One region of the Roseateles noduli genome, then DNA from elsewhere that is predicted to be linked to it. Evidence: predicted binding sites of a transcription regulator. Region 1 holds the regulator's gene; the other holds the start of a gene.

Region 1 (8,190 bases):
AATCGCGCAGGGTGTGTTGAAGGCGAAGGACGTCTCCCTCGAAGACTTGGGCTTTGACGGAGAAGAGCCTGGCATGTCCGGGATGACTGCGAAACACCGTCAGTGGTACTCGTGCCAGCCGGCATGGCCAGGCGGCGGCACGTACTTCTTCAACAAAGATGGCTACCTGGCGGCCCGGGCCGACTGGAAGTACCCGCTGCACTGCATCGACTTTGAGACCAGCGCGGTGGCGATTCCGTTCGTCAAGAACCATCGGCCGTACGAGGTCACCGCCTTCCAGTTCTCACACCATGTCATCCATGACACCGGTCGCGTGGAACCGAGCGTGCGCCGGGACCGGGATCCAACTCGATATGTTCGAGGGCGACAAATTCCGAGAGACGGAAATTGCTGTCAGCGACGTCGTGGATGAAGCGAGTAGTGCGCATGGAAGTCCTTAACTAAACGGCAGTTGAGGGACGACCACCTGAGCAATTGAATGCGGAGGGTGGGCGAGATGTCAAAACACGGATTTCCAACGTGCGATCCTCCTCACGGACAGATCCATCTCGCCCGCAGAAGCGGGACGAAAACATTGTGCAACAGCACTCGTCGGAAATACGATGTTTTGAGCATCTGCTTCGCATGATGCCAACATCGGTCGGCAAAGTCGATTACCGATTCCTGCTGAATTTTCAATGTATGCGACTCAAATCTCTAGTCGCCACCCCCAAGACAAGTGACGCAGCCCCTCCTCGGAGAAAATTCATGGCTTGGTTACCTGAGGGATTTTTGCGGGGAATTCATAGATGAACTTAAGAAGCATCTCTAAGAATAAGATCAACTCCTCCGCATCGCCGCGCGACATTAATGCAATCTCATGTGTCGCTTCGTTGCCCTTCTTCCTGATGTGATCGACCCATTGGCGTCCGTTGGGCGGAATGAAGCCGCCAGACGCCAAATACTCGACGTAAGAAACAAATGAACCGCCCGCCGTTGCCCCTTGCTCAACTGCAATGTTCATCAACATCTTTCTACTGATCAGAACGGATGCAGTGAAAGCTCCCGCAGCCACGCACGCTCTAGCTTCTTTATAAGATGAGGCTAGGTCAGTAGGAAGATGTTGGACCTCATTCCCCGGTGACACGCCCGGAACTTGTAGACCGTGCGTATCAAAATATGTTGGCAATTGACAGTGCGGGCAGATAAAGATGTACGAACCAAAGCCTTCACTATAGCCTCGCTCGCTTGCCACCAAACTAGCACAGAATCCACATTGAAACTTTTTCGCCTTGAGCGAACTCAGGTTGTGCCAATTTGTCATCAAATCCCTCGACTGTCAGCCGCAATAATTGCGCTCCGCAATTATCGCCCTTTCCAGGCATATCCCTTCTTCACAATTCGACCGATATACGAATTTAACCCACTCCCCCGCACGTGCCAGTCGCTGCATTTCAGCAATATTAACTGCACTAGTGGACGCAGTGGTATACAGATAAATCATTCCATCTTGAAACCGGACTTTGATGGAACCTTGCCCAATCTCAAAAGCAACCACTGCAGAGTCACCATTATTGTTGGCATATCTCTCCATGACGTCCTCCCTGTTAAAAACTAGAAATTGAACGCTAGACGCAAACCGCCCCAATGCCTCCCAGCAACGGTGACGGGCGCCGAAGCCTCCTTGAGCAGCACGAAGTTCCCACCGCCCATATCCCGGCGATAGGTTTGCAGAAGGAACGGTCGTTGATTCCGGGCTGAAGCCAGCCCTGTCCGGTCGTTGAAGATCCTGCGGTAGCGGCTATTGGCTGTATTCCAAGCCACGTCGCCCGCTCGCTGGGGCTGGCAGTACCGCTTGTTATGCGTCGCCACGTACCCGTTGCGGTCCACCGCGATGCAGAACACCACCTTGTCCGAGAACTTCAGCATCCGCTCCTGGACCTCCGGGAACAGCTGATCCGCGATCTGCGTGAATCTCGTCGTGAACTGCTGCGGGTCGGTCCCCGCGATCGGCTGGTACTGCTCGTCGAAGAGCGACGACGCATCGATCCGCTTCTCCTTCACCGCGCGTTCGAGCAAGCCCGCGATCTCCGCCGACGCGGTCTGTACCGCCTGGATGTACGGCGAGTCCTCGACCTCGATGCCGCTCGACGCGATCTGCTCGATCATCTGCTCGGACAGCCGCAGGAACCGGTCGCTGCACGCGAACGCCGACTCCAGCTTGCGCATCGCCTGCTGGATCTCCACCCCGAGCTCTCCCGAGCGTTCCGCCAGCTGATGCGTCGTCGCCTGGCTCTCCTGCGCCGATTTCGCGATGAGGTCGACGTCGACCTCCACATCCGCGAACGCCTGCAGGATCTTGCTCTCGCCGGCTCCTCCCGAGCCGTCCGCCCTCAACTCCCGGCTGAAGGTCCCGATGCGCGCATCCAGCGTCCCCACCGTGCCCATGATGGCCTTCGACGACGCCTCCACCTGCGCCGCCAGGTCCTTCACCGCATCCGCCACCACGCCGAAGCCGCGACCCGCCTCGCCGGCGCGCTTGGCTTCCACCGATGCGTTGAACGCCACCAGCCGCGTCTGCAACGCGATCTTCGTGATCTCGGACGCCGCCCCGGACACCTGCCGCAGCGTCGCCACGATCCCGCCCACCTCGTCGCCCACGCCCGACAAGGCCGTGCGCGCGCGCCCCACCGCCTCGCGCGTCTGGTTCGTCGATTGATTGATGCCGTCCTGCGCATGCCGGACCTGCTGCAGCTCCGAGCCCAGCGCCTGCATCGCCTGCGCCTGCGAGGTCACGACCTTCTGCGTGTCCTCCAGCAGCCCGCGGACTTCGGCCGCGTCACGGCCCAGTTTGGAAACGCCGGAGGAGAGCTCCCGGACGACCTTCGCCGTGTTGCCTTGCATCGCCGGCTCGCGAAAGCCGATGTCGGCTCCCCCCACCGACGCATCTGGCGCCACCTTCCCGGCGCGCCTGCGCCATGAGTCCCACATCGGTCGCTCCCCTCATGGTTTATGGACCACAAGAACTGCGGCCGCTGTGCGGCTCGTTTTACCAGTCGCGCAGCTTCACGCGCAATCGGGCAATCGCTTGACTGTGTAGTTGGCAAACCCGCGATTCAGTCACTTTCAGCACCGCGGCGATCTCTTTCAGGTTCATGTCATGTTCGTAGTACATGGACATGACGTAGGCCTCGCGCTCCGGCAGGTTCTTGATCGCCTCCACCAGCGCCTCGCGCATGCGGCGGTCGCGCAGCATCGACATCGGATCCGCCGATTCGTTGCTGACGTGACGGTCGAGGTAATCGTCGCTGTCGTCGTCCCCGGAGATGTCCTCCAGATAGACCAGCTGCGTCCCGCGCACCTTGCCCAGCATCTCCTGGTACTCGGTCAGCGAGATGCCCATCTCGACGGCGATCTCGGACTCCTGCGGCGGGCGGCCGAGCTTCTGCTCGAGCTTGTGCACCGCGCTCTCGATCGAGCGCTGCTGGCGGCGGTTGCCGCGGCTCATCCAGTCGCTGCCGCGCAGTTCATCGAGCATCGCGCCGCGGATGCGCTGCGTCGCGAAGGTCTCGAACTGCACGCCCTGCGCCGTGTCGAAGCGCGACAGTGCGTCCGTCAGGCCGATCAGGCCGACCTGGATCAGGTCGTCCAGTTCGACGTTGGCCGGCAGTTTCGCGATCATCTGATGCGCCAGACGGCGCACCAGCGGGCTGTACTGGCGGATCAGCGAGTTGTTGTCGAGTTGACCCTTGGCGGTGTACATCGTCTCGTCTCCAATCCGGCGTCAATGCGCAGCGAGGGTCACGCCTTGCGGGGCGCGGCCAGCCTTGGGCTGCCACATCGGCCGCGGACGCAGCGGCATCGCATCAGCGGCGCTGTCGAGCGCCGCACCCGGTACCGAGGCCAGCAGCAGCTCGCGCGCCATGTGACGCAGCTCGTGCGTCAGGGGCGCGGAGACCGGCTGGCGGGGATCCATGCAGGCCCACTCGCGCAGCACCGCGCCGAGGAAACCGTCGCCGCAGCTCGAGAGCTGCTGGGCGATCCGCTCCGCCAGGCGCAGCTGCGGGTTGCAGGCCAGCAGCAGGCTGTAGACCATCAGGCCCGCGCGCTGCGTCAGCCATTTCATGCCGGCGTAGGCGTAGGTCACGCTCTGCACGTCGGTGTCGGCCAGCAGCACCGGACGCACCTCGCGCGACACCAGCACGCGGCTCAGTTCCGCGGCGCTGGCATGCAGCAGGACGACGTCCGCGAACGGCGCCGCGTCGGTCACCGCTTCCAGGAACTGGGCGGCCGAACCGTTGGCATTGATGTAGCGCAGCGGCAGTCCGCGCGCGGTGAGGAAGGACACCTTGGCCGACAGCGGCTCCACGCAGGCCGCGAGGTCCACCGCCGCGAGGTCCGACGGCGCCGCGGCCTGCTCGCCCGCGTCCACGACCAGCGTGTGCAGGCCGAGTTCGCCGAACGCCGCGCACATGCCTTCCAGCAGCGCGCCGCTTCCCACCACATGCGGATTGCTCACCACCGGCACCACGCGCACGCGCGCCGTGGCGAACAGACGGCGCAGGCCGTCGGCCTGGTCCTTGGGAGCATTGCTGAAGTCGCGCATTGGGCTGCTCTGTGTCTCTTGCGTGTTTCCGCTCCAGCCACCATGTCCCTCTCGAAAGGAACCGGCCATTGCTGGAGCCGTTACCGGAAGTTTCGCCCCGGGGGCCACTCCTTGACCGGGAATTGAAAGGGGGAAACACCCCGCTTTTCTCTCCTGGCACCCTCACCTCGTGGACCTCTCACACAACGACGTCGAGTCGTCCCCCGCCGCAACGGAAAAAGGGGGAAGAGCCCGAGCCCTTCCCCCTTTCTAGAACTTGTGACCGGGTTTGGCAACTCCCGTCCCCCGGAAGCCCCTCCGGCCGAGCGGTCAGCCCTTGGTCAGTTCATCCCCATCGGCGAGGATGCGCCCGCCGATCCGGCCATCGTGCCGGCGGTGAAGATCAGGTTGACGTCGGAAGCATCCACGCGCCAGGCCGCCTGGCCGTGGCTGCGCAGCGCGCGCTGCACCAGGGCCTGCGACGACAGGCGATGCCAGTCTTCCGGCACGCGTTGGCCGTTGGTGACGCCCAGGACGCGCAGCTTGTGACGGATCACGGTGTCCAGCGCCGGGGCCAGCTTCACCGCTTCGTCCAGCTTGGACAGGATGACGCCTTGCGCTTCCGCGCCGCGCCAGGCACCGACCACGTCCTCGATCGTCTCGCCCTGCTGGGCGGCGTTGACGACCAGGATGCGCTTGATGCTCTTGTGCGCCAGCATCTCCAGCAGCTCGGCGGTCCGGCTGTCGCGCTGGGCCGTGCCGGCCGTGTCGATCAGCACCATTTTCTTGGACGACAGCAGGTCCAGCAGGTCTTCCAGCGAGGCGCGGTCATGCGCCGTGTGCACCGGCACGCCCAGGATGCGGCCATAGGCGCGCAGTTGCTCGTGGGCGCCGACCCGATAGGCATCCAGCGTGATCAGGCCGAGCTGGCTCGCGCCGTACTTGGTGGCGAAGGCCGCGGCGATCTTGGCCGTCGTCGTCGTCTTGCCGACGCCGGTCGAGCCGATCATCGCGAACACGCCGCCTTGATCTTCCAGGGCCGGTTGCTGCTCGGCGGTCTGCACGTTGCGCGACAGCACGTTGGCGGCCCACGCGTGGGAATCGGCTTCCTCGGTCGTCTGCGCCGGCAGGCCTTCGACCAGCTTGCGCACCAGGGCCGGCGAGAAACCGGCATCCAGCAGCTTCTGCGTCAGGCGGGCCTTCGCCGGCTGGCGCTGCAGCTTCTCCATGAAGGCCAGCGCGCCGAAGCGCTCTTCGATCATGCCCTTCATCGCGCGGAGCTCGGTCATCATCTCCTGCTCGCGACGCGAGGACGCCGGCATGTCGTTCAGCGGATGGTTGCCCATGCCGCCGAAGCCGTGGCCGATGCCGCCCAGGTCCTGCAGGGACTGCTGCTGCACGCGGATCTCGTCGCGCAGCACCGGGGGCACGACGCGCGGCGCGGGGGCCGGCGCGGAGTCGTAGGCACGCTCGTCGACACGACGGGCGCCCAGGGTCTGCATCGCGGAACGCGCGCGCTGGTCGCGCTGCGCGGCCATCGAGGCGACCGATTCATTCATTTGCGACTGCGAAAAGGCGGGCGCCGGCTCGTCCATCATCGGATCGGGCAGGCCGTTCATCTCCGCCGAGCGGCGCTTGAGCATGCGCTCCCGGACGTAGTCCTGGAAGGACAGCGTGCTCATGGCCATCGCGTTGACGTCCTCGCCCACCGAGGCTCCGGAGCCACCGAAACCGGGCTCCGCGCGCTGCGGGGCCGGCGACGCGGACAGACGCTGCTTGAGCGCCTGACGCGGTGGCACGTCTTCCCGTTGCTGCTGGCGCTGCGGTTGGGCAGCCGGCTGACGCGGCGCGGCGGCGCGGGGCGCAGCAGCTGCGGCACGCGGCGTCGAGGCGGCGACGCGCTCGATCTGCGACATGCCTTCCGGCGCCATCGCCAGCACCTCCACCCCTTCGGGGCAAGGCTTGTTCGAGAGCACGACCGCTTCGTCGCCGAAGGCCTGGCGGACCAGGGCCATGGCTTCGCGGGAATTGCGGGCGGTAAAGCGTTTGACGTTCATGCCGTGCCTCCGATGATGGAGCCGATGCGGATCGTGTGCGTTTCAGGAATCTCGCTGTGTCCCAGCACCTTCAGCCGCGGCGCAGCGCGCTTGAGCAGACGGGCCAGGGGAGCGCGAATCAGGTCGGGCACCAGCAGGCAGGCGGGCAAACCGCGATCCTCTTGGGACTGCGCGGTCTGCGCGGCACTTCTTGCAAGCGTGTCGGCCACGCCGGGATCCAGCGCCGCGCCGTGAGGCGAGTGCAGGGCCTGCGAGACCAGACGTTCCAGCTCGGGGTCGAGGGCGATGACGTCGAGCTCCTTGGCCGGTCCGTAGATCTGCTGCACGATCGCCGGAGCGATGTGGATGCGGATGCGACGGGCCAGCTCGGCGGGATCGGTCGTCTGCCCGGCGTTTTCGGCCAGGCTTTCCACGATGGAACGCATGTCGCGGATATGCACGCCCTCTTCCAGCAGGAACTGGAGGACTCGTTGCAGGGCGGCGACATTGACCATCTTGGGAATCACGTCTTCGATGAGTTGGGGCGCTTGCTTGGTGAGGTGATCCACCAGCTGCTGGGTTTCCACCCGGCCCAACAACCGGGCCGCGTGAACTTGCAGCAAGTGTGAAAGATGCGTGGCCACCACGGTCGCGCAATCAACGACGGTAAAGCCCGCCATTTGCGCCATATCCCGTTGCCGCTCCTCGACCCAGACCGCCGGGAGTCCGAAGGCGGGATCCGTCGTGGGCGTCCCGATCAGCTTCTGCGTGGCGTGACCGGGGTTGATCGCCAGCCACATGCCCGGGTAGGCCTCCGCTTCCCCGATCACCGCGCCGCGCAAGGTCACGCGGTACTGGCTGGGGCGCAGTTCCAGGTTGTCCCGGATGTGCACCGACGGGGGCAGGAAACCGATGTCCTGCGCGAACTTGCGGCGCACGCCCTTGATGCGGCTCAGCAGGTCGCCTTCGCGGGTCTTGTCGACCAGCGTGATCAGGCGGTAGCCGACTTCCAGGCCCAGCGTGTCCACCGCGACGACGTCGTCCCAGGAGGCTTCGGCATCCGGGTTCGGCGCGCCGGGCACCGGAGCGGCGGCCTTGCGGGATTCGGCGGCCTTCGTGGCCTGCTCCGTGGTGCGCAGCCAGTAGGCCAGGTAGCCCAGGGCGCCGGCAATGATCATGAAGACCAGGTGCGGCATGCCCGGGATCAGGCCCAGGATGAAGACGACGCCCGCGGTGATGGCGACGGCCTTGATCGAGCCGAACACCTGCGAGCCGATCATCTGGCCGACGTCCTTGTCCTTGCCGACGCGCGACACGACCAGGGCGGAGGAGACGGAGATCAGCAGCGCCGGGATCTGCGCCACCAGCGCGTCGCCGACGGCCAGCAGGATGTAGCTGTCGGCGGCCTGGCTGGCGGTCAGACCGTGCTGGACCACGCCGATGACGAAGCCGCCGACGATGTTGATGAAGAGGATCAGGATGCCGGCGATCGCGTCGCCGCGGACGAACTTCGAGGCACCGTCCATGGAGCCGAAGAAGTCCGCCTCGTCGCCCAGTTCGGCGCGGCGGCGCTTGGCTTCCTTCTCGTCG
Region 2 (14,323 bases), 1.3 Mb from region 1:
ATCACCGGATTCGATCGCACCGATCTGGTCCGTCGTCAGGCCGGCGACCTGCTTGCTGGTCAGCGCGGCGACCTGCAGCGAGCTCAGCGCCACGACCGCATCGGTCGTCAGGGCACCGACCTGGTCGGAACTCAGCGCGGCGACCTGGTTGGTGGCCAGCGCGGCCACGTCGGCGGTCTCCATCGTCGAGACCTGCGCGGTCGTCAGCGCGGCCACCTGGGCGGTGCTCAGCGCCTTGATCTGCGCGCTGGTCAGCGCGTTGAGGTCGTCCGACGTCAGGTTGCTCACCTGGCCGGTCGTCAGCGCGGCGACCTGCTGGGTCGTCAGCGCGGCGATCTGGTCAGAGCCGAGGGCTTCGAGTTCCGCCGAGGTCAGCGACGCCACCTGACCCGTGGTCAGGGCGCGCAGCTGGCCGGTGGTCAGCGCGGCGAAGTCGTCCGTGGCGAACTGGCTGATCTGGCCGGTCGTCAGCGCGGCCACCTGGGAGGTGGTGAGCGCTTCGACCTGGTCGGAGCTCAGCGCCTGCAGCTGGTCGCTGGTCAGCGCGCGCAGGGCGACCGTCGACAACGACTTCAGATCACCGCTTTCGATCGCGGCCATCTGGTCGGTCGTGAGGCCGGCGACTTGCTTGCTGGTCAGCGCGGCGACTTGTGCCGAGGTCAGGGCGACGATCGAGTCGGTGCTCAGCGCGCCGACCTGGGCCGAGCTCAGCGCGGCGACCTGGTTGGTGGCGAGCGCCTGCACGTCGGCGGACTCCATCGCGGCGACCTGGGCGGTCGTCAGCGCGGCGACCTGCTGCGTCGTCAGGGCCTTGATCTGGCCGCTCGTGAGGGCGTTCAGGTCGTCGGAAGTCAGGTTGCTGACCTGGGCGGTCGTCAGCGCGGCGACCTGCTGGGTCGACAGCGCGGCGACCTGGTCGGAGCCCAGCGCTTCCAGCTGGGCCGAGGTCAGCGCCTGCAGGGCGTTGGTCGACAGGGCCTTCAGGTCACCCGTTTCCAGGGCGGCCATCTGGTCCGTCGTCAGGCCGGCGACCTGCTTGCTGTTCAGCGCGGCGACCTGCGCCGAGCTCAGGGCGACCACGGCGTCGGTGCTCAGCGCGCCGACCTGGCCGGAGCTCAGCGCGGCGACCTGTTGAGAGCTCAGCGCGGCGACGTCGTCGCTGGTCATCGTCGAGACCTGACCGGTCGTCAGCGAGGCGACCTGCGCGGTCGACAGCGCCTTGATCTGGCCGCTCGTGAGGGCGTTCAGGTCGTCCGAGGACAGGTTGCTGACCTGCGTGGTCGACAGCGAGGCGACCTGGGCGGTCGACAGCGCGGCGATCTGGTCGGAGCCCAGCGCGTCGAGCTGGTCGGTGCCCAGGGCCCGCAGCGCGACGGTGGACAGGGACTTCAGATCGCCCGTCTCGATCGCGGCGATCTGGTCGGTCGTCAGGCCGGCGACCTGCTTGGAGGTCAGCGCGGCGACCTGCGCCGAGCTCAGGGCGACGACGGCATCGGTGCTCAGGGCGCCGACCTGGGCCGAGCCCAGGGCCTGCACCTGCGCGGTGGTCAGCGCGGCGACGTCGTCGCTGGTCATCGTCGAGACCTGGCCGGTCGTCAGCGCGGCGACCTGCTGGGTCGTCAGCGCCTTGATCTGGCCGCTCGTGAGGGCGTTCAGGTCGTCCGAGGACAGGTTGCCCACCTGCGCGGTCGTCAGCGCGGCGACCTGGACGGTCGACAGCGCGGCGATCTGGTCGGAGCCCAGCGCGTCGAGCTGGTCGGTGCCCAGGGCACGCAGCGCGACGGTGGACAGGGACTTCAGGTCGCCCGTCTCGATCGCGGCGATCTGGTCGGTCGTCAGGCCGGCGACCTGCTTGGTCGTCAGCGCGGCGACCTGCGAGGAGGTCAGCGCGACGATGGCGTCCGTGCTCAGCGCGCCGACTTGCGACGAGCTCAGCGCGGCGATCTGGTTGGTCGCCAGCGCGGCGACGTCACCCGATTCCATCGTGTTGATCTGGCCGGTCGTCAGCGCGGCGACCTGCTGGGTCGTCAGCGCCTTGATCTGACCGCTCGTGAGGGCGTTCAGGTCGTCCGAGGACAGGTTGCTGACCTGGCCGGTCGTCAGCGCGGCGACCTGCTGGGTCGTCAGCGCGGCGACCTGGTCGCTGTTCAGCGCGTCGAGCTGGGCGGTGCCGAGCGCGGCGATCTGGGCGGTGCCCAGGGCGCGCAGCTGGCCGGAAGTGAATGCACCGAAGTCGTCCGTGGCCAGCTGGCTGACCTGGCCGGTCGTCAGCGCGGCGACCTGGGCGGTCGACAGCGCCTGGACCTGATCGGTCGACAGGGCCTGCAGTTGGTCGCTGGTCAGGGCACGCAGGGCGGTCGAGGACAGCGAGCGCAGGTCAGCCGACTCGAGGGCGGCCATCTGGTCGGTCGTCAGACCGGCGACCTGCTTGCTGGTCAGCGCGGCCACCTGGCCCGAGGTCAGGGCGACGATCGAGTCGGTACTCAGCGCGCCGACCTGGGCCGAGCTCAGCGCGGCGACCTGGTTGGTGGCGAGCGCCTGCACGTCGGCCGATTCCATCGTCGAGACCTGGGCGGTCGACAGCGCGGCGATCTGCTGCGTCGACAGGGCCTTGATCTGGCCGCTGGTCAGCGCGTTCAGGTCGTCCGAGGTCAGGTTGTTCACCTGGCCGGTCGACAGCGCGGCGACCTGCTGGGTCGACAGGGCGGCGATCTGGTCGGAGTTCAGCGCCTCCAGTTGGGCGGAGGTCAGCGACTGCAGCGCGTTGGTGGCCATCGCCTTCAGGTCGCCCGATTCGAGCGCGGCCATCTGGTCGGTGCTCAGGCCCGCGACCTGCTTGCTGTTCAGCGCGGCGACCTGCGTCGAGGTCAGCGCGACGATCGAGTCAGTGTTCAGCGCGCCGACCTGGGCGGAGCCCAGCGCGGCGACCTGCGCCGTGGTCAGGGCCTGCACGTCGGCGGATTCCATCGTCGAGACCTGCGCGGTCGTCAGGGCGGCCACTTGCGCGGTGCCCAGCGCCTTGATCTGCGCGCTGTTCAGCGCGTTCAGGTCATCGCTGGCCAGGCCGGCGACCTGCGCGGTCGTCAGCGCGGAGACCTGGACCGTGCTCAGGGCGGCGACCTGGTCGGAACCCAGCGCGTTCAGCTGATCGGTGGTGAGGGCGCGCAGCGCGGTGCTGCTCAGCGCGCGGAGGTCACCGGTCTCGATGGCGGCCATCTGGTCGGTGGTGAGGCCGGCGACCTGCCTGGTCGTCAGCGCGCCCACCTGGGCGGAGCTCAGCGCGACGATCGCGTCCGTGCTCAGCGCGCCGATCTGGGCCGAGCCCAGCGACTGCAGTTGCGTGGTGGTCAGCGCGGCGACGTCGTCGCTGGTCATCGTCGCGATCTGGCCGGTCGTCAGCGAGGCGACCTGCGCGGTCGACAGCGCCTTGATCTGGCCGCTCGTGAGGGCGTTCAGGTCATCGGAGGTCAGGTTGCTGATCTGACCCGTCGTCAGCGAGGCGACCTGGGCGGTCGACAGCGCGGCGATCTGGTCGGAACCCAGGGCCTCGATCTGGTCGGTGCCCAGGGCGCGCAGCGCGGCGGTGGACAGCGCCTTCAGGTCACCCGTTTCCAGGGCGGCCATCTGGTCGGTGGTCAGGCCGGCGACCTGCTTGGTCGTCAGCGCGCCCACCTGGGCGGAGGTCAGCGCGGCGACGTTTTCAGTCGACAGCGCACCGACTTGCGCCGAACCCAGCGCGGCGACTTGCGCCGTCGTCAGGGCCTGCACGTCGGCGGATTCCATGCCGTTGACCTGGCCGGTGGTCAGCGCGGCGACCTGGGCGGTCGACAGCGCGCGGATCTGGGCCGAGCCCATTGCGTTCAGGTCGTCGGAAGCCAGCGCCTGGACCTGGGCGGTCGTCAGCGCGGCGACCTGGGCCGTCGTCAGCGCGGCGATCTGGTCGGAGTTCAGCGCATCGATCTGTGCGGTCGTCAGGGCGCGCAGCGCGTTGGTCGACAGCGCGCGGACGTCCACCGTCTCGATGGCGCCGACCTGGTCGGTCGTCAGGCCGCCGACCTGCTTGGTCGACAGCGGGGCGACCTGCTGCGAGCTCAGCGCGGCGATGTTCTCGGTCGACAGCGCGCCGACCTGGTCGGAGTTCAGCGCGACGATCTGCTGCGTGGACAGGGCCTGGACGTCGTTGCTCTCCATCGTGGAGACCTGCGCGGTCGTCAGGGCGGCGACCTGCGTGGTCGACAGCGCCTTGATCTGGGCGCTGGTGAGCGCGTTCAGGTCGTCGGAGGTCAGGTTGGCGATCTGGCCGGTCGTCAGCGCGGCGACCTGGGCGGTCGTCAGCGCGGCGATCTGGTCGGAGCCCAGCGCGGCGATCTGGTCGGTGGTCAGCGCGCGGATGGCCGCGGTGCCCAGCGCCTTCAGGTCGCCCGTCTCGAGGGCGGCCATCTGGTCGGTCGTCAGGCCGGCGACCTGCTTGGTCGACAGAGCGGCGACCTGCGAGGACGTCAAGGCGACGATGTTGTCGGTCGACAGGGCGCCGACCTGATCGGAACTCAGCGCCTGCACCTGACCGGAGCTCAGCGCCTGCACGTCGGCGCTTTCCATCGTGGAGACCTGGGCGGTCGACAGGGCGGCGACCTGGGCCGTGCCCAGCGCGCGGATCTGGGCCGAGCCCAGCGCGTTCAGGTCATCGCTGGCCATCGCCTGGACCTGGCCGGTCGTCAGCGCGGCGACCTGCTGGGTCGTCAGCGCGCCGACCTGGTCGGAATGCAGCGCATCGAACTGGTCGGTGGTCAACGAGCGGATCGCGGCCGTGGACAGGGCGCGCAGATCCTGCGATTCCATCGCAGCCATCTGGTCGGTCGTCAGACCGGCGATCTGCTTGGTCGACAGCGCGGCGACCTGCGCCGAGCTCAGCGCGGCGACGTTGTCGGTCGACAGCGCGCCGATCTGGGTCGAGCTCAGCGCGGCGACCTGCGCCGTCGTCAGCGCCTGCACGTCGGCGCTTTCCATCGTGGAGACCTGGGCGGTCGACAGGGCGGCGACCTGGGCGGTGCCCAGCGCGCGGATCTGGGCCGAGCCCAGCGCGTTCAGGTCATCGCTGGACATCGCCTGGACCTGGCCGGTCGTGAGCGCGGAGACCTGGGCGGTCGACAGCGCGGCGACCTGGTCGGAGTTCAGCGCGTCGAACTGGTCGGTGGTCAGCGAGCGGATCGCGGCCGTGGACATGGCGCGCAGGTCGGCGGTGTCGATGGCGGCGACCTGGTCGGTCGTCAGACCGGCGATCTGCTTGGTCGACAGCGCGGCCACCTGGGCGGAGCTCAGGGCGGCGATGTTCTCGGTCGACAGCGCGCCCACCTGGCCCGAGCTCAGCGCCTGGACCTGACCGGTGGTCAGGGCCTGGACGTCGGCGCTTTCCATCGCGGAGACCTGGGCGGTCGACAGGGCGGCGACCTGGGCGGTGCCCAGCGCGCGGATCTGGGCCGAGCCCAACGCGTTCAGGTCGTCGCTGGACATGGCCTGCACCTGGCCGGTGGTCAGGGCGGAGACTTGCTGGGTCGTCAGCGCGGCGACCTGGTCGGATTGCAGCGCATCGAACTGGTCGGTGGTCAGCGAGCGGATCGCGGCGGAGGACAGCGCACGCAGGTCCTGCGACTCGATGGCGGCGATCTGGTCGGTCGACAGGCCGGCCAACTGCTTGGAGGTCAGGGTCGCGAACTGGCCGGAGGTCAGCGCGACGATGGCGTCGGTGGACAGCGCGGCGATCTGGGCCGAGCTCAGCGCGGCGACCTGGCCGGTGGTGAAGGCCTGGACGTCGGCGGACTCCATGCCGGAGACCTGGTCGGTCGACAGCGCGGCGATCTGGGCGGTGCCCAGCGCGCGGATCTGCGCGCTGCTCAGCGCGTTCAGTTCATCGGTGGACAGCACGGCGACCTGGCCGGTCGTCAGCGAACCGATCTGGGTGCTGGTCAGCGCCGAGACCTGGTCGGAATTCAGCGCCTGGACCTGGTCGGTCGTCAGCGCGCGGATGGTGGCGGTCGAGAGCGCCTTCATGTCGTCGGAGCTGATGGCCGCCATCTGGTCGGTCGTCAGGCCCTTGACCTGGGTGGAGCTCAGGGCGCCGATCTGGCCGGAGCTCATCGCCTCGATCGAGTCGGTGCTCAGGGCGCCGACCTGGGCGGAGCTCAGCGCGCGGACCTGCGCCGTGGTCAGCGCCTGCACGTCGGCGCTGTCGACGCCGGCCAACTGGTCGGTGGTCAGCGCGGCGATCTGCTGCGTGGTGATGGCGCGGATCTGGTTGGTGTCCAGGGCGGCGATCTCATCGCTGGCCAACTGGCGGATCTGCTGCGTGGACAACGCGCCGATCTGGGCGGTGGTCAGCGCGGCGACCTGGTCGGAGTTCAGCGCGGCGACCTGGTCGGTGCCCAATGCCTTGACGGCGGCGGTGCTCAGCGCGTGCACGGCGTCGGAGGTCAGGGCGGCGGCCTGGTCCGAGGTCAGCGCGGCGGTCTGCGTGCTGCTCAGCGCGGCGGCCTGGTTGGTCGCCAGAGCGGCGACGCCCTCGGTGGAGAGGGCGGCGACTTGTTGCGAGCTCAGGGCCTTGATCTGATCGGTCTTCAAGGCCTGCAGGTCGTCGGAGGCCAGGCTGCCCATCAGGCTGGTGGAGATGGCGGCCACCTGCTGCGTGGTCAGCGCACGGATCTGGTCGGAGGCCAACGCGTTCAGGTCATCCGATTCCAGGTTCCTGACCTGCTGCGTGGTCATCGCGCCGACCTGCCGGGTCGTCATCGCGCCGAACTGGTCGGAGCCCAGGGCATTCAGCTGGGCGCTGGTGAAGGTCTGCACCGCGGCGGTGGACAACGCGCGCAGGTCGTCGGACTCGATGGCGGCGATGTTGGTCGTCGTGAACAGCGACACGGCCTTGGTGCCGAGCGTGGCGAACTGCGAGGTCGTCAGCGCCTGGAACTGCTCGGTGGTGAACGCGGCCCAGTCTTCGCTGGTCAGGCGCGCCAGTGTCGTCGACGTGAGGGCGGCGATCTGGTCGGTCGTCAGGTTGGTAATCAGCGATGCCATCTTGGAACTCCGTGAACCTATGGGGGCGGATGCGCCCATAGGCGCGAGGTGGGGTTGGGTCAGCTTGTTGTTGCCGGGCGCCCGAACTTCCGGATGCCGTCATTCGGTTTTCGGTCGCCGATTGACAAACTTGAGCTAGCCCAGAAATGTTATTGGCGGCTTGCTTAACGTGAACGGAACAAAAGGGCCTGGAGTCGGCCTCAGTTCACGGTTACAGAAGCGGCGTAAAGCCCGCGAACGCGGGGGGGCGAGATGCTTGCCGAGGCAAGGGGTTTTGGCGCCACTCTCGAACGACCGTTCACTTGTCACGCGCCAGACATCCAATGTTGATCGGCACTTAGGCGTGATCCTGAAGTTCCGACGCACGACGTGGAGCGGCTCGATGAGCGATGGATTGCAGCGGTACGTGCCTGAAACACGATGTAAGCAGTGTGAACGAAGTCTGATGAAACCCTGGACTGGCCCCGGGCTCGACCGGGTTGGGCGTGTGTCGGGCGTGATAAGTTCACGGGTTTCCAGCCGGCCCGCCACGCTCAGTTTCCAGGGTATGAGACCTCTATTAGTTATTGACAGCCAATCAATATGACGATGAACGCAACGAAGCCTTATCGGATCCTCGGCATCCAGCAGATCGCCATCGGCGGGCCGGACAAGGCAGCGCTGCGCCGGCTGTGGGTCGACGTGCTGGGGCTGGAGGTCACCGGCACGTTCGTGTCGGAACAGGAGAACGTCGACGAGGACATCTGCGCGATCGGCGCCGGGGCGCATCGGGTCGAAGTCGATCTGATGCAGCCGCTGGATCCGGAGAAGCGGCCGGCGGTCCACGCGACACCGCTCAATCACGTCGGGTTGTGGGTGGACGATCTGCCCAAGGCGGTGGAATGGATGACCGCGAACGGGGTGCGTTTTGCACCGGGCGGCGTCCGCAAGGGGGCGGCAGGCCACGACATCTGCTTCATCCACCCGAAGAGCAGCGGCGAGTTCCCCATCGGCGGGGAGGGCGTGCTGATCGAACTGGTCCAGGCGCCGGACGATGTGGTGAAGGCCCTGGGCGGGCCGTCCGGCTCAGGCGCCTGATCCGCACCGCCGGGGCGCCGCGACGAGCCCCGTCACCAGAACTTCCACCAGGGCGAGGGCTCGGGCGTCTCTTCCAGTGCCGCCTTGCGCCGCGTGCCCGAGCGCTGGAAGTGCAGCAAGGGGATCGAGAACGGATCGACGCTCGCGGCGCCACTGCCCTCGAGCTGATATCCGAACCGGGCGAGCAGGACCTCTTCGCCCAGCTCCAGCGGATGGAAGGGCAGGGGGTAGGCGTCCTCGCCCTCGTCGCTGGTTACGCGCTGCTGCTCCGCCCAGTACGGTGCCTCGAAGGGCAGCGGCTCGCCGATGTCCTCCAGGATGCCGCTGTCGGGGGACAGGCTCAGGGAGCGGATCAGGCGTCCGTCTTCCCAGACGGCGAAGGCGAACCAGTCCACCACGCTGTGCATCGCGTGCAAGGTGATCCGGCGTTTGCCTGCGATGTCGAGGAAGCGGCCCGGCAGCTGCGAAGGGTGGTCGACCGCGAACTCGCTGGCCGCGATGACGGAGACGCCGGGGAAGCAGCCGATGAACATCAGCGGGTCCGGCGGATTGGTATAGCTCAGATCGCCTTCGCCGATCAGCTCGAGCGACTCTCCCGGGAAGAGCCGTTCCGCCAGCGCGCGCGTGGCGTCGCGGTCGAGCGCCGGCTGCCCTTCCAGGGCCGCGCGAGCGTCGCCGTCCGCGATGACCAGCATCCAAGTCTTGGCCCCCATGCGCCATCCTCTCCGTTCAGTGGCGAGGATGGTAATCGCGTCAACCCTCGTACGGCCCTTTCCCGGGCAGCGCCCACAGCAGGCCGAGCGTCGCGCCGGCCGGCGCGACGGTGAGATGGTCCTCGCCGGCCAGAACGCGGCTCTCGATGCGCAGCGACTTGTAGCGGCGCCGGCGCAGCTGTGTCTCGAAGCGGCGCATGTCGGCGACGAGGTCGCTCTCCTTGTTGAAGCGCGGTCCCGGCGCGACGGCCTCGTAGCCGCCGACGTACTGGAAGACGCGGGCCGGCAGGTCGGTGTGCTGCTTCGCGTAGGCCGCTTCCCGCTCGAACATCAGGTGACGATCGAACCAGAACGACGGACTGCCGAGGATGTAGTGGCTGAACAGCGCCGGCCTGGCGAACAGGACCTGCGCCGCGAACAGCGCGCCGTAGGAATGCCCGAGCAGCACGCGGCGGGCCGGGTCGAGCTGGTAGCGCGCGGAGATCGCCGGCACCGCGACCTCGGCCAGGTACTGGAGGTAGGCCGCCCCTTCGCCGTAGCGCGGCGCGCCATGGCGATCGGCGGGGCGGCCAGGCCGCGTGCGGGGATCGCTGGGGGTGTAGTCGCGCGAGCGCATTTCCACGGCGGATTCATCCGCGGGCCCCGCCAACCCGACGACCGCGAAGTCGGCCAGGTTGCGACCCTGCTGACCCACGCGGTTGCGCAGGGCCCGCACGAGCGGGAAGGCATAGGGCGCGTCGGTCACGAACACGGCCGGTCGGGGACCGGTGTTCGGAGGCGCATTCGGCGGCAGGTCGATCCAGACCTCGTAGCGGCGGCCGGTGGCCGGATCGGGCAGCGGATGGACGAAGGTGCCGGGCAGGGCGTAAGGCCCGGTGGCATCCGGCAGCGAGGGCGCGGCGATGGACCGGGTGGTCGGCATCAGCAGCGAACCCAGCGCCGCGGCGAGGACTTGCCTGCGGTCGGTCATGCGAGGGAGCGGGAGCAACGAAGGGTCGCGAGTGTCTCGCGGCGTGGCGGCGGGACGCTCCCTGGAAGCCGTTACGTGCGTTACGTGCGTTACGGGCGTCTGGCGCGTCTGGCGCGTTTCGCGCGCCAGGCCCTCGCGTGCCTCAGTCGACCAGGATGTTCCGGTTCTTCAGCGTCAGGTGGATCTTGTCGCCGACCGTGTCCTTGTTGAAGGGCTTGACGATGTAGCCGGTCGCGCCGAGCTGGGCGGCGCGGATGATGTCTTCCTTGCGGCCTTCGGCGGTGACCAGCAGGACCGGCACCTTGCGCAGCGGATCGGACTCCGGCTTGGCGCGCAAGGCCTCGAGGAGCTGGAAGCCGTTCATCACCGGCATGTTCACGTCGCTGAGGACGAAGTGGACCGGCTCGCCGGACTCGGCGCAGAGCTCGAGCTGGCGCAGCGCGGCCTTGCCGTCCTCGGCCTCGAGGATCTTCTTGAAGCCCAGCTCGCGGAGCAGCCCGGAGATGATGCGGCGCATGGTCGAGAAATCGTCGACCACCAGGAAACAGAACTCTTCGCGTTTGATCGTCGTGACCATGTGGAACCCCTTCAGGGGTGGAATCCTAGCGTGAGGAGGCTCAGGCGTATTCGTCGAGGAAGGCGCCCAGCGACGCCTGAGCGCGAGAACGCTTCGCGCCGGCCTCATCCGCGTCCTGCTTCCGGTCCTGCTCCCGGTCCGGGGCCTGAGCCTGCGTTGAGGCCTGGGGCGCGGCGCTCTGGCCGGATCGCTCCGCTGCCTTCGCCTGCGCGGCCTCCGCTGCCTGTTTCTGGATCTGGGCGATCTGGTCCATCACCATCTGCATCTGGGATTGCAGCAGCTTCTGACGTTTGTCTTTCGCCTGGGCGTCCATCGTCGAGTCCGAGGCAAGGTCCTTCATCTGCTTCTGCAACTGCTTGAGCTGCGATTGCAGACGTGCGATCTGCGCGTCGGAGCCGGTGCCGGAGGCCGCGGCGGAGGGCCCGGACGAAGTCGATGCCGAGGAGGCGGAGGGGATGGCGACGTGCATGATGGATTCCCGGGCGATGCTCCGATATCGGCCCTCGGGGCCGGGTCTTGAGGGGGCCGGGGCGAGCGCGTGCGTGGTGCGGCCGTCCCGGGCCGGCATCGAGGCTCGCGTCAGGGGCATGGCACTGCGGGTAGCATCGTCGGATGACCTCGACAACGCCTGACCCCGTCGCCGCACTGCTGCGCCACGCCGCCGCCACCTGGATCGCGCCGCGTTTCCGCCACCTGGCGGACGAGGAGGTGATGGAGAAGGCCCCCGGCGAGTGGGTCACGACCGTCGATCGTGATGTCGAGGCCTTCCTCACCCCCGAACTGCGCGCCCTGGTGCCCGGCTCGCGCGTCGTCGGCGAAGAGCAATGCGCGGAGACGCCGGAGCTGCTCGACCAGCTCGACGAGGGCGCCGTGTGGCTGGTCGATCCGCTGGACGGGACCTTCAACTTCATCTCGGGGCGCGAACCGCTGTCGTCGATGGTGGCGCTGCTGGAAGACGGCGTGACCGTCGGGGCCTGGATGCTGGATCCGATCTCGGGCGTGCTGCATCACGCCCGGCGCGGGCAGGGCGCCTGGCGGGAGACGGAACGGCTGCGCACGGCGCCGGGCCCGGGGCTGAAGCGGGCGGTCGTCAAGACGCGCTTCCTTCCGCAGGAACACCAGGACCGCGTCGCGACCTGGCAGGGCGTCGAGATCCTGCCCGGACTCAACTGCGCCGGCGCGGAGTACCCCGCACTCGCCGAAGGCGCCTTCGACGCGACGCTGTATTGGCGCAAGCTCGCCTGGGACCATGCGCCAGGCACGCTCTTCATCACGGAAGCCGGCGGCTTTGCGGCGCGGCTGGACGGCACGCCCTATCGCGCTGGCGACCGGCTGCCGGGGTTGCTTGTGGCTCGCAGCCCCGATGTGTGGGAAGAGGCCGCGGCAGCTTGGAAGATGACTTCGTGAGGCCAGGCGCGGGCGCTCCAGGGTGCATGGGGGATCCCTCCAGGACCCCCAAGCACCCTTCCGGCCCCAGGCGCGCTCGTTGACTTCGGCCTCGCTGGCATGCGCTGACTGAGGGTCGCGGCGCTTCCGCTGATTGGGGCGGTCAGGAGCGGCGGCTCCGGTTTGGAACGCCGATTGCCGCATCTGGCGTCGATGACCCCCTCCCTTGATATCGCACGCCGGCTTGACCGGCTGCCCTGGTCGCGCTGGCACTGGCGCGTGGTGCTCGCGCTGGGTGTGGCGTGGGTGCTCGACGGGCTTGAAGTCACCCTGGTCGGCTCCGTCGGCGCCGTGCTGGAAAGACCTGACACCCTTGGCCTGAGCGCGGTCCAGGTCGGCTGGTCCGGCTCGCTGTACCTCGCCGGCGCGATCGTCGGCGCACTGGTCTTCGGCCGGATGTCGGACCGGCTCGGCCGCAAGCGGCTGTTCCTCGCGACGCTCGCCATCTACGCCGTGGCCACGCTGGCGACGGCGTTCTCCACCGACTTCACTTTCTTCGCGCTGTGCCGCTTCGTCACCGGCCTGGGCATCGGCGGCGAGTACGCCGCCATCAACTCCGCGATCGACGAGCTCGTGCCCGCCCGCGTGCGCGGCCGGGTGAACCTCGCCATCAACGGCAGCTTCTGGATCGGCGCGGCGCTGGGCGCCTCCTCCAGCCTGCTGCTGTTGCATCCGGACGTGCTCGGCCCGGTGCAGGGCTGGCGCGTGGGCTTCGCGATGGGCGCGCTGCTGGCGGTCGGCATGGTGCTGGTGCGCCGCCACGTGCCCGAGAGCCCGCGCTGGCTGCTGCGCCATGGCCGGGGCGAGGAGGCCGGTCGGATCATCGACGCCATCGAGGCCGAGGTCGCCGCCCAGCACGGGCCGCTGCCGCCGCTGCCGCCGCTGCCGGCGGATCGGAGCGAGCACCGCCGCGCCGTGCCCACGATGCGCGAGGTGCTGCAGGTGCTGCTGCGCCGCTACCGCGTCCGCAGCGGCGTGGCCTTGTCGCTGATGCTGGCGCAGGCCTTTTTCTACAACGCGATCTTCTTCAGCTACGCGCTGGTGCTCACGCGCTTCTACGGCGTCGCCGACCATCGGGTGGCGCTCTACATCTTTCCGTTCGCGCTCGGCAACGTGCTGGGTCCGTTGTTGCTGGGACCGCTCTTCGACCGGGTCGGCCGCCGCCGCATGATCGCGCTGACCTACGGACTGGCCGGCGTGGGCCTCGCGGCCACCGGCATCGCCTTCGTCGCGGACATGCTCGATGCGCGCTCTCAGGCGTTGTGCTGGTCGGCGGTGTTCTTCTTCGCGTCAGCGGCGGCCAGCTCCGCCTATCTCACGGTCAGCGAGGTCTTCCCGCTCGAGATGCGCGCGATGGCCATTGCGATCTTCTACGCCGTGGGCACCGGCGCGGGCGGCTTCGTCGCACCGCTGCTGTTCGGATGGCTGGTGGAGAGCGGCGACCGCGGCAACGTCGCGAACGGCTACGGCATCGGCGCCGCGCTGGTGATCGTGGCGGGGCTGCTCGCGCTGCGCTTCGGCGTCGACGCGGAGCGCAAGCCGCTGGAGGACATCGCGCCGTCGATGGATCATCCTCACGACGACGATTCGCGGGCTGCACGCGTCTGACGCGCGACGGCGCCCTTTCCCAGTTGCCGCAGAGGCAGAGGAGGAGGGCCGCGCAACGCCGCGCCGATGCGACGCGTCAGCGCTTGCCGAACCAGCGCCGCACGCGGCGCTTCCAGTCCAGCCACTGGCGATGGCGGGAGCGGTCGATGCGCTTCACGTCGATCAGCGTGACGTCGCCGCAGGCGGACATCGTGTGCAGGCCGCTGGCGAAGTCGCGATGCGCGAGGTCGCCGGTGAAGGTCGCCGGCAGCGCCTGGACCTCGACGGCGTCCGGCGTCAGACGGTTGAAGCGCACCCAGCGCGTCGCCCCGCCGTAGCCGTTGCGGCTGTCCTGGACCGGCAGCGTCACAAGACCGTCCGCGCCTACGAAGGGCGTGCCGGCGGGCCGCGCGCCGTCATGCGCGCACCTCACCGGATTCGCGCGATGCGGGGTCCACGGGCCTTGCAGCGACTCGGCATGGGCGACGTGCAGCTCGCGCTGGTCACGCTTGTCCGGGCCGATGACCGCATAGAACATCCACCAGACGCCGTCGTGCCGCAGCAGCGAGGCGTCGACCGCGCGCACGCCCGGCAGCAACGCGCAGACCCGCTCCCACCGTTCCCAGCGCTCGGTGCCGTCCACCGCGCGGTAGAGCGCCACTTCCTCGGCCTGGCTCGATTCGGGGACCATCCACACCTGCCCCTCGTGTTCGAACACGAACGGGTAGGACAGGTGGAAGGGCGTCTGCAGCACCGGCTTGGGCGCGCTCCAGGCGCCGTTGCTCAGATCCAGCGTGAGACGCTGCAGGTCGGCGCGCTTGGTGCGGTAATCGAAGTTCTCGACGAACACATGCAGCGCGTCGCCGTCGCGCAAGGCGAAGGGAT

Evidence for each region. Region 1 encodes FliA, which starts transcription of late flagellar genes. Its sites were predicted from a motif close to CTAAAGTTTNNNNNNNNNNNGCCGNTA; they were not measured.
Region 2: the regulator FliA is predicted to act here: its motif matches at 10,900-10,926, upstream of ACQ4L4_RS08790 (FlxA-like family protein).

Annotation. Positions count from the first base shown of each region.
Region 1 is NZ_CP192463.1:3,356,483-3,364,672, forward strand. Features, by position in the region: gene ACQ4L4_RS14620 (DUF2779 domain-containing protein) at 1-412, shown strand, start outside; gene ACQ4L4_RS14625 (DUF4145 domain-containing protein) at 746-1,303, opposite strand; gene ACQ4L4_RS14630 (hypothetical protein) at 1,319-1,573, opposite strand; gene ACQ4L4_RS14635 (methyl-accepting chemotaxis protein) at 1,594-2,754, opposite strand; gene ACQ4L4_RS14640 (RNA polymerase sigma factor FliA) at 3,029-3,742, opposite strand; gene ACQ4L4_RS14645 (MinD/ParA family ATP-binding protein) at 3,764-4,585, opposite strand; gene flhF (flagellar biosynthesis protein FlhF) at 4,906-6,621, opposite strand; gene flhA (flagellar biosynthesis protein FlhA) at 6,618-8,190, opposite strand, start outside.
Region 2 is NZ_CP192463.1:2,019,897-2,034,219, reverse strand. Features, by position in the region: gene ACQ4L4_RS08815 (beta strand repeat-containing protein) at 1-7,068, opposite strand, end outside; gene ACQ4L4_RS08810 (VOC family protein) at 7,651-8,145, shown strand; gene ACQ4L4_RS08805 (DUF6928 family protein) at 8,178-8,858, opposite strand; gene ACQ4L4_RS08800 (alpha/beta hydrolase) at 8,899-9,828, opposite strand; gene ACQ4L4_RS08795 (response regulator) at 9,971-10,405, opposite strand; gene ACQ4L4_RS08790 (FlxA-like family protein) at 10,446-10,874, opposite strand; gene ACQ4L4_RS08785 (inositol monophosphatase family protein) at 11,018-11,812, shown strand; gene ACQ4L4_RS08780 (MFS transporter) at 12,005-13,459, shown strand; gene ACQ4L4_RS08775 (glucosamine inositolphosphorylceramide transferase family protein) at 13,536-14,323, opposite strand, start outside.